DNA from 3 places in the Lysobacter xanthus genome. Region 1 is predicted to be linked to each of the others. Evidence: predicted binding sites of a transcription regulator. Region 1 holds the regulator's gene; each other region holds the start of a gene.
What was found. Region 1 encodes FliA, which starts transcription of late flagellar genes. Its sites were predicted from a motif close to TAAAGTTTNNCNNNCNNNGGCCGATAA; they were not measured.
Positions count from the first base shown of each region.

Region 2: ACY35P_RS04285 (methyl-accepting chemotaxis protein) is a predicted target of FliA. The motif match lies at 1,460-1,486, and genes of this name have one in related genera.
Region 3: ACY35P_RS04250 (STAS domain-containing protein) is a predicted target of FliA. The motif match lies at 1,921-1,947, and genes of this name have one in related genera.

Region 1 is NZ_BAAGAB020000058.1:10,549-13,816, forward strand. It holds gene ACY35P_RS12305 (AAA family ATPase) at 1-497, shown strand, start outside; gene ACY35P_RS12310 (MinD/ParA family protein) at 484-1,356, shown strand; gene ACY35P_RS12315 (RNA polymerase sigma factor FliA) at 1,353-2,132, shown strand; gene ACY35P_RS12320 (chemotaxis response regulator CheY) at 2,354-2,746, shown strand; gene ACY35P_RS12325 (protein phosphatase CheZ) at 2,743-3,268, shown strand, end outside.
Region 2 is NZ_BAAGAB020000008.1:7,757-11,024, reverse strand. It holds gene ACY35P_RS04285 (methyl-accepting chemotaxis protein) at 1-1,417, opposite strand, end outside; gene ACY35P_RS04280 (energy transducer TonB) at 1,679-1,984, shown strand; gene ACY35P_RS04275 (YsnF/AvaK domain-containing protein) at 2,140-2,982, opposite strand; gene ACY35P_RS04270 (YsnF/AvaK domain-containing protein) at 3,033-3,268, opposite strand, start outside.
Region 3 is NZ_BAAGAB020000008.1:2,226-5,493, forward strand. It holds gene motD (flagellar motor protein MotD) at 1-368, shown strand, start outside; gene ACY35P_RS04240 (ParA family protein) at 368-1,138, shown strand; gene ACY35P_RS04245 (chemotaxis protein CheW) at 1,141-1,812, shown strand; gene ACY35P_RS04250 (STAS domain-containing protein) at 1,982-2,281, shown strand; gene ACY35P_RS04255 (response regulator) at 2,278-2,643, shown strand; gene ACY35P_RS04260 (chemotaxis protein CheA) at 2,663-3,268, shown strand, end outside.

The sequences.
Region 1 (3,268 bases):
CCCGCGAGCAGCTGCATGCGCTCGGCCGCAAGCTGGGCATCACGGTGTGCGAGGCCGACGGCCCCGAAGGCCTCACCGACGCGCTCGACCAGCTCGTCGACTACCCGCTCGTGCTCGTCGACACCGCCGGCTACGCCGCGCGCGACAAGGCGCTGCTCGGCCAGGTCACCTGGCTGCGCGCCACGCGCAACCTGCGTTCGCTGCTCGTTCTGCCGGCCAACCTGCAGCCGCAGGACATGGCCGAGGCCGTTCGCCGCTACCGCATGGCGCAGCCGGAAGCCGTCGTGCTCACCAAGCTCGACGAGACCGGCCGCCTCGGCAGCGCGATCTCCGTCGCGATCAAGCATGGCCTGCCCCTTGCATACACCACGGCAGGCCAGCAGGTGCCCGCCGACCTCGAGGCCGCGGACGCGTCCCGCCTCGTGCTCCAGATCGAAAAACTCCGTCGCGCCGCCGACAACCCGCTCGCCACCGAGGAACGCCATGTCGTCGCCTAACCCCATCGCTTCCACCGCGCACGTCGCTGCGAACGAGCCGGGCCCGGTGCGCGTCATCGCCGTCGCCAGCGGCAAGGGCGGCGTCGGCAAGACCTCGGTGAGCGTCAACCTCTCGATGGCGCTGCAGAACGCCGGCCAGCGCGTGCTGCTGCTCGACACCGACCTCGGCCTCGCCAACGTCGACGTGATGCTCGGCCTCTCGCCGCGCTTCACCCTCGCCGACGTCTTCGCCGGCCGCTGCGAGCTCGCCGACACGCTGCTCGAAGGCCCGAACGGCCTGCTGGTGGTGCCCGCCGCGAGCGGCAAGCGCCACATGACCGAACTAACCCCGGCGCAGCACGTCGGCCTCGTGCACGCCTTCAGCCAGCTCGAGATGCCGATCGACGTGATGGTCATCGACAACGCCGCCGGCATCTCCGACAGCGTGCTGACCTTCTGCCAGGCCGCGCAGGACGTGATCGTGGTGGTCTGCGACGAACCCGCGTCAGTCACCGACGCCTATGCGCTGATCAAGGTGCTCACCCGCGAGCGCGGCGTGACCCGCGTGCAGGTGCTCGCCAACCAGGTCGGTCATCCGAGCGAGGGCCGCCAGCTGTTCGAGAAGCTCGAGCGGGTGACGTCGAAGTTCCTCGACGTCACGCTCAACTACCTCGGCGCGATCCCGCGCGACGAATGGCTGCGCCGCGCGATCCAACGCCAGGAAGCGGTGGTCGACGCCTTCCCGGCCGCGCCCGCCTCGATGGCCTTCCGCGAGATCGCCAAGCGCGCGGAGAAGTGGCAGACGCCGGCGGGCCCGCGCGGCCACGTCGAATTCTTCATGGAACGCCTGATCCCGACGGCGCGGAGCGCGACCGCATGAACATGACCGCGACGGCCGTCAAGGCCAATGTCTACAAGCAGACGCGCACCGCCAGCGCCGACTTCGATGCCAATGCCGTCGTCGTCAAGCACGGCGAGCTCGTGCGCCGCATCGCCCACCACCTCGCCGCGCGGCTGCCCGCGAGCGTGGAGGTGGACGACCTGATCCAGGCCGGCATGCTCGGCCTGATCGAGGCGGCGAAGAACTTCCAGGCCGACCAGGGCGCGGCGTTCGAGACGTATGCCTCGATCCGCATCCGCGGCGCGATGATCGACGAGATCCGGCGCGGCGACTGGGTGCCGCGCAGCGTGCACCGCCGCTACCGCGACGTGGTCGCCGCGACGCGCCAGGTCGAGCAGGCCAACGGCCGCGCGGCGAACTCGGCGGAGATCGCCAGCGTGCTCGGCGTCTCGCTCGAGGACTACCACCACATGCTCGAGGACGCCTCGCGCGGCCAGCTGCTCTCGCTCGACGAGCAGATGGACGACTTCGACGGCGAACCGCGACTGGCCGCGAGCTGCAACGTCACGCCCGCGCGCGAACTCGAACACACGGTCTTCCGGCAGGCGCTCGGCGAGGCGATCGGCAACCTGCCCGAGCGCGAGCAGCTGGTGCTGTCGCTGTACTACGAGCAGGAGATGAATCTGCGCGAGATCGGCGCGGTGCTCGGCATCAGCGAATCGCGCGTCTGCCAGATCCACGGCCAGGCCGTGCTGCGCCTGCGCGGCCGGCTGGGCGACTGGCGGGAAACCGCCGTGGAGCATGTCGAGGTGTAAGCCCGCGGCGGCCGGTCGTGGTGCCGGGTGCGTCGCGGCGGCCGGTGTGGAGGGCTGTTCCGTGCCGCGCTGCACGCAACGGCCGCGCCCAAGCGGCCGACATGCCCGTTTCCTCCCGCGTTGCGACGCGTCGCGGACATTCGCCGACCCATTCGTCCGCGCCGCCTCAAGAACCCCCTTTCCCCGCCGTTAGTCGGTCAAGGACCGCCCGGAACCCGTCCATGGACAAGAACATCAAGATCCTCATCGTCGACGACTTCTCGACGATGCGCCGCATCGTCAAGAACCTGCTCAACGACCTCGGCTTCTTCGACACCACCGAGGCCGAGGATGGCAACAGCGCGCTCGTGGAGCTGCGCAAGGCCAAGTTCGACCTCGTCATCACCGACTGGAACATGCCGGGCATGCCGGGCATCGACCTGCTCAAGGCGATCCGCGCCGACGACGTGCTCAAGACGATCCCCGTGCTGATGGTGACCGCCGAGTCCAAGCGCGAGCAGATCATCGAGGCCGCGCAGGCGGGCGTGAACGGCTACGTCATCAAGCCCTTCACCGCCGGCACGCTCGGCGACAAGCTCGGCAAGATCTTCGAGCGCATCGGGGCCGCCGCATGAGCGCCGCGCCGGGCATCGGCGAGCCCGAACGCAGCGCGGTGATCGCCAAGCTGCAGGCGGCGCTGTGGGCGCTCGAGCACGACGATCACGACGCCTGGCGCGCCAACGTCGACGAACTCATCCAGTGGCGCACGCAGCCGCTGGTGCAGGGCTTCGTGCGCCTCGCGCGCGAGCTCACCGCCGCGCTCGGCGACGGCAGCGGCAGTGCGGCATCCCTGCCGGAAGCCTGCTCGCGCCTCGAGCACGTCGTGCAGCTGACCGAATCCTCGAGCATGCGCACGCTCGACCTGATCGACGAATGCGGCCGCCTGCTCGCGCAGCTTCCGCCGCCGCAGGACGAGGCGCAGCGCGAGGCCGTCGCCGGCCTGCGCGCACGGTTCTCCGAGATGTCGCTGGCGCAGGGCTACCAGGACCTCACCGGGCAGATCATCGTCCGCGTGGTCGAACTGGTGCGCGCGGTGCATGCCGGGCTGGGCGACATCGTCGGCCCGTCCGAGCCGCTGCAGCTCCACAACAACCGCG
Region 2 (3,268 bases), on a different contig from region 1:
GGCCCGGATAGCGCTCCATGTCCTGCGACAGGTCGCCGCGGGCGTACTGCGCGACGAGGTCGATCACCTTCGTCTCGACTTCGATGTGCGAGGCGACCAGCGTGTTCAGGTCATCGGCCATCACGCCGTACGAGCCCGGGAACTGGTCGGCGTCGATGCGGTGGTCGATGTTGCCGGCCTGGTGCTCGGTGAACATGTCCTGCTGCGCGCGGGCAAAGCCGCGCAGGGCGCCGACCGCGTTCTCGATGCCGTCGCCGATCACGCGCAGCTCGTCCTGGCTGGTGACGCCGACCTTGTCGGGGAACTGGCCCGCGGCCAGCAGCTCGGCGGCATTCTTGATCTTCGCGAGCGAGGAGCGCGTGCTGCGGCTGAAGCCGAGGAAGAGGTAGGCGGACAGGCCGAGCGACAGCAGCACGATGACCATCACGAGGTAGGCCTGCCGCTGCAGGCTGCTGACCTGCTGCTTCGCCGCGTGGTCGAGTGCATTGCTCATCGCGTCGGCCGCTTCGCCGACCGCCTTGCGCATCGCGTTGTTCTGCGCCGCCATCAGCGGCAGCGGCATGTCCTGGGTTTCCGCGTCGATCACGCGCGTCTGCACGAAGGCACGGTGCGCCTTGATCGCGTCGATCGCCTTGGTCATGCCCGCGTCGATGCGGCCGGCCACGGCCGGGTCGTGCTTGCGGATCTGCGCTAGGTCCAGCTTGATGCGGTCGAGGAGGAAGTCGACCATGCTGCTCGATGCGGCGAAGTCGGCGCGGTCGTCGGCCCAGATCGACTGCTCGCCGAGCACGTGCGTCGCCGTCGTGCCGTAGGTCGAGCTGGAATTGCTGAGCAGCGGCAACCATTCGGCCACCAGGCGGCCCACGTAGTACTCGGTCGGATCGGAGGCGACGTCCACGCCGCCGACGGCCGCGAGTTCCTTGGTGAGCAGGCGCATCTGGCGCAGGGCCTCGTCGTGCGCGGCCACCATCTTGACGGCATCGGCCTGCGGGGCCAGCGCCCTCGACCACGCCGACTTGGCGGCGGCGAGCGTCGAATCGAGCGCGGTGCCGCCCGCGTAATCGTCCTGCCAGGCATCGGTGACGGCCCAGGCCTTGTCGACGCGCGTCTTGACCTCGTCGACGGCGCCCGGCGCGGGCGGCATCTTGTAGAGCGCCCGCATCATGAGGCCGCGGTGCGACTGCATCGCGATCATCGCGTCGTTCAGCACGCGCAGCGGCTGCGACGTCGAGCCCGCGAGCTTGGCGGCGGAGATCTGCTGCTGCGTCGAGTGGGCGATGACGCCGCTGAGCACCGCGCAGGTCAGCACGAACGTCGCACCGATCACGACCGCCTTCTGCGTGAAGCGCAGTCGCGACATCAGGCGCGTCGCGGGAGCGAGGACGCGGTCGGCAAGGGAATGGTTCTTGGAGCGCATGACAGCCTCGGGCGAAGACCCTTCATGGGTCGACTGTGCAATTCATCGGCGCCCGGCGAGCGAACTTTAGGCGCGGCCGCCCGAAAGGCCACGCCCGCGGCGCAATGGGACGCCGGTCCAGCGTGATCTGCGACCGCGGTCAAGGAAGCTGAACGCCGCCGCCCCTGGCGGATCGACGGCCATCAAGAACCCGGCGTTCGCGCCGATTCGAACCCCACGGCGCCACTGGGTGCGCTGCGTAAATGTCGTGAGGAGACAACGATGAGCCGTTCCTTCGTGTGCGCGATCGCGCTGGCGTTCGGCGCCGTGCTGCCGGTCCAGGCGGCCGACCTGAAGCCCGTCAAGCGCGTGGAGCCGACCTATCCGCCGGAAGCGGCCCGCGCCGGCACGACCGGCTACGTCGAGGTCGAGTTCGAAGTGGATCCGGCCGGCAAGGTGGCCGCCGTGTCCGTCGTCAGCGCCAAGCCGACGCGTACGTTCGAGCAGGCCGCCGTCCGCGCGGTCAAGCAGTGGACGTTCGAGCCCGGCGGTGGCAAGGGCAAGGTCCGCCTGAACTTCTCGCTGTAACCGGCGAGCGCGCCGCCCGGTGCGGCGATCCTCGTTCCGACGTCCGTCGTCGGGCGATGCACCGCAGTACGCCGACGGCCGCGCAAGCGGCCGTTTTCGTTGCGGGCGCGAAAAGGGCCGCCCTTGGGCGGCCCTCGTCGTTCATGCGGCGTGGATCAGCGCAGCGGCGGGGTGCGCTGCGTCGTGCCCGGCTGGCGCTGCGCGTTCCGCGCGGTCAGCTGTTCGACATCGACGTCCTGGCGACGCACGGTGTCCTCGATCGTCTCGGTGCGCACCTGCGCCTCCTTGCCGACCGCCACTTCCTCGACGACGCGCGCCTGCTTGGCGACCACGGCTTCCTCGCCACGCTCGCGGATCTCGAACTCGCGATCGCCGAGGTCGATCGAGTCGATCTCGCCCGCCTGCAGCACGCGGTCGACCGGACGACGCTCGACGATGGCGCGCTCCTGGCACAGCTGCAGCTGCTCCTGCACCGGACGTTCGGTCACGAACTGGCGCACGCGCACGCCGCCGGTCTCGACCGCGCGCTTGCCGACCTGCAGCTCTTCCTGCACGACCTTCAGCGTGTCGCCGCGGGTGCCCTGCGTGGTGCGCGTGGTGTCGGACTGCAGCGAAGCACCGCGGGTCTGGCCGCCCGACTGGCGGGCACGCTCGTCGACGTCGACCGCACCCGCGCTCTCGAGCAGCTGGGTGACGCGGCTCGCGTCGCTGTCGTCCGGCAGCGTCACGGTCAGCATGGCCGAACCCTGGCGCACGGCCTGCGAGTAGTTGTCGGCTGTGGTGTCGTTGTCGTCCAAGCCGAACAGGCGCGAGAAGAAGCCACGGTGCTCGCCGGCGTCGGAACCGGACACCGTCGTCTCGGTGGTGGTGGTCGCGGTGAGCGACTCGTTGTTGGCGAGGTGGACGGCGCCACGCTCCACGCCCTCGCGAAGCAGCAGGTCGCGGGCGCGCTCGGCGTCGGCGAGGGAATCGAACATTCCGACCAGGGTGGTGGCCATGGGGTGTATCTCCTTGCGGTGGGGGAAGGGTGCCCTTGCAGGCGGTGGAATCAATGCGGGGGTGAAGCGGCCGGTGGATCGCGCTCCACGTGGACGTCCTGACGGCGCAGCAGCACGGGCTGCGCGCTCTGCACGGTGTCGATGCGACGGCGGATATGGAGTTCTTCCTTCAGCACGAGCTGGCGCTGCACGACGATGACTTCCTCGTGCACGGGGACGATGGTGACGTCGCCCTCCTGGCGGACCTCGACCGGCGTATCGACCGCGCGGCCGATCGCGACGCGCT
Region 3 (3,268 bases), on a different contig from region 1:
CGAGTGCGCTGGCCGTCGACACCGTGCGTCGCCTCGCCAACGTGCTGCGTGAGGCGCCGAACGCGGTGCGCGTGGAGGGCTACACCGACGACCAGCCGATCGCCGGCGGGCCGTTCGAGTCGAACTGGGAACTCTCGGCCGCGCGCGCCGCCAGCGTGCTGCACGTGATGGTCGACGCGGGCATCGCGCCGGCGCGCCTGTCGCTCACGGGGTACGGCGAGTTCCAGCCGGTCGCCGACAACACCACCGCCGAAGGTCGCAATGCCAACCGGCGCGTGATGCTGGTGATCCTGCCCGCCGGCCGCGGCACCGACGCCGTCGCGCACGTCGCGTCGGCCGCGTCGCCGCAGGCGGCGAGGGCCGGCTGATGCAGACCTGGGCGATCGCGAACCAGAAGGGCGGCGTCGGCAAGACCACGACGACGCTCTGCCTCGCGCGCGGCCTCGTCGATGCCGGGCAGCGCGTGCTGCTGGTCGATCTCGACCCGCACGCCTCGCTCTCGCACGCCTTCGGCGTGCCGGTCGATCCGCCGCCGCGGGGGTCGTACGAGCTGTTCACCGACGCCGCGCAGACGCTCGCCGATCTCGCGCGGCCGACGCCGGTCGAACGCCTGTGGCTGTGCCCCGCACAGCCGGCGCTCGCCACGCTGGAGCGCCGCGGCGCGACGCAGCCGGGCCTGGGCCTCGCGCTCGGCCGCGCGCTGCAGGCTGCCGCCGGCACCTACGACTACGCGCTGCTCGACTGCCCGCCCACGCTCGGGATCCTGATGGTCAACGCGCTCGCTGCGGCGGATCGGCTCGTCGCGCCGACGCAGACCGACCCGCTCGCCCTGCACGGCCTGCGCGACATGCTGCGCACCGCCGACATGGTCGAGCGCTCGCGGCGGCGCCCGTTGCCGCGCGCGATCGTGCCGACGCTCCACGACAAGCGCACGCGCTCGGGCCAGCAGAGCCTGGAGCAGCTGCGCGAGACGTACGGCGGCCAGGTGAGCCCCGACCCCATCCCGCTCGACACCCGCCTGCGCGAAGCGTCCGCGGTTGCGACCGGGCCGCGACTGGCCTGTCGCGGCGCCGATGCCTACCGCGACGCGCTGCAGTGGCTGCTCGATCCCCTTTCCCTCGAATGCGAAGCCGCGTGACCATGGCCACGATCGACGCCTATCTCGATGAACTGCTCGGCGCGCCCGTGGCGCATCCCGAACCCGAACCGATGTCGGCGCCCGTCGTCGCGGCGCCGCTCGCGGCCCCGCCGATGCCCACGGTGGAGGCGCCGCGCGCGGAGCCTGCGCCCGCGCCGGAACCCGCCACCGCATTGCCGCGGCTGTCGGGCTTCGAGCCGGTGGCGTCGATCGCACCGATCCCGCGCGTGCCGCCGGCGCCCACCGGTCGCGCACGCACCGCCACCGGCGGCAATCGCTGGCTGCGCGTCGGCGTCGGCCGCGATTCCTATGCCTTCGAGCTGCTCCGCGTGCAGGAAGTGGTGCGCGTCGCGCCTGTGGTCGGGATGCGCGGTGCGGCCCATGCGGTGCTCGGCGTCATGAACCTGCGCGGCCGGATCGTGCCGGTGTTCGACCTGGGCCTGTGGCTCGACGTGGGGGCCGTGAACGCGGACGACCAGTCGCGCGTGGTGGTGATCGAACGCGACGACGAGTTGATCGGCGTGCTGGTCACCCGCGTGGAGGACGTGGTCTCGCTCGAGCGCGAGCACGTCGAGCCGCCGCTGCACGGCGCCGATCCCGGCCCGACCCTCGGCGTGGCCCGCGTGGGCGACGCGCCGACCGTGCTGCTCGACGCGGACGCACTGTTCGACTGAGCGGTATCCCCGTTTGCATCCGGAATCGTGGCGCACACCGCCCCGGCGGCGGGCGGTCGCGCGCCCGAACTGCGAACGCCGTCGCGCCCACCCCGCCCCCGCCGGGCCTCAAGTCGCCCCGGCGGCCGCCGTTAAACCGGTCGTAACCCTTTCCGCGGCGAGGCGCGTCATGACCGAACTGAGCCTCCAATCCGACCTCGGCATCGAGCACGTGGGCGAATTGCAGCAGGTGCTGCTGCCCCATCTCGAGGACGACGAGCCCGTATCGCTCGTCGCCGACCAGGTGCAGCGCGTGCATGCCGCCGGCCTGCAGCTGCTGCACGCCTTCGTGCGCGACCGCGCCGGGGCCGGGCGCCGCACGCAGGTCACCCTCGCTTCCCCTGCCCTGGTCAACGCCGCGCGACAGCTCGCGCTGGCGGTGAGCCTCGGCGTCGAAAACACTCAAGCTGTACATGGAGATATTGCGTGAGCGCGCAACTGCTGATCGTCGACGATTCCACTTCCATGCGGCAGATGGTCGCGTTCGCGCTGTCGTCGGGCGGCTACAACGTGAGCGAGGCCGAGGACGGCCAGGCCGCGCTCGACATCGCGAAGACCCGCCGCTTCGATGCGGTCGTCACCGACGTCAACATGCCGCGGATGGACGGCATCGAGCTGATCCGCAACCTGCGCCAGCTGCCCGACTACCGCTTCACCCCGCTGCTGATGCTCACCACCGAATCCGGCCCCGAGAAGAAGCAGGAAGGCCGCGCCGCGGGCGCGACCGGCTGGCTGGTGAAGCCGTTCGACCCGGAACAGCTGCTGGCGACCGTCCGCAAGGTCCTCGGCTGATCCACGGGAGCGCCGCGCCATGATGGACATGAGCCGGTTCCACGCGGCCTTCTTCGAGGAGAGCCGCGAAGGCCTCGACACGATGGAGTCCGGCCTGCTCGGCATGGAGGCGGGCCGCTCCGACGCCGACACCATCAACGCCATCTTCCGCGCCGCCCACTCGATCAAGGGCGGCGCCGGCACGTTCGGCTTCCGCTTCATCAGCGACTTCACCCACGTGATGGAGACGCTGCTGGACGAGGCCCGCGCCGGCAAGCGCCACCTCGACAGCGCCGCGGTCAGCGTGCTGCTGACGTCCTGCGACGTGCTGCGCGGCATGCTGCAGTACGCCGAGAGCGGCGGCACGCTCGACCAGCCGGCGATCGACGCCAGCAAGGCCGAGCTCGACACCCTGCTCACCGGTGCGCCGCCCGCCGCGGCGCCGGCCGCGGCCTCCAGGCCGAAGGCCGAGGGCCCGGAGTGCTGGCGGATCGTGTTCCGCCCGTATCCGTCGCTGTTCCTGAGCGGCAACGACCCGCTGCGCATGCTGCGCGAGCTCGCCGACCTCGGTGCGCGCGACATCGCCTGCTTCGACGACACGCTGCCGCCGTTCGCCGGGCTCGATCCGGTCAACGCGTACCTCGGC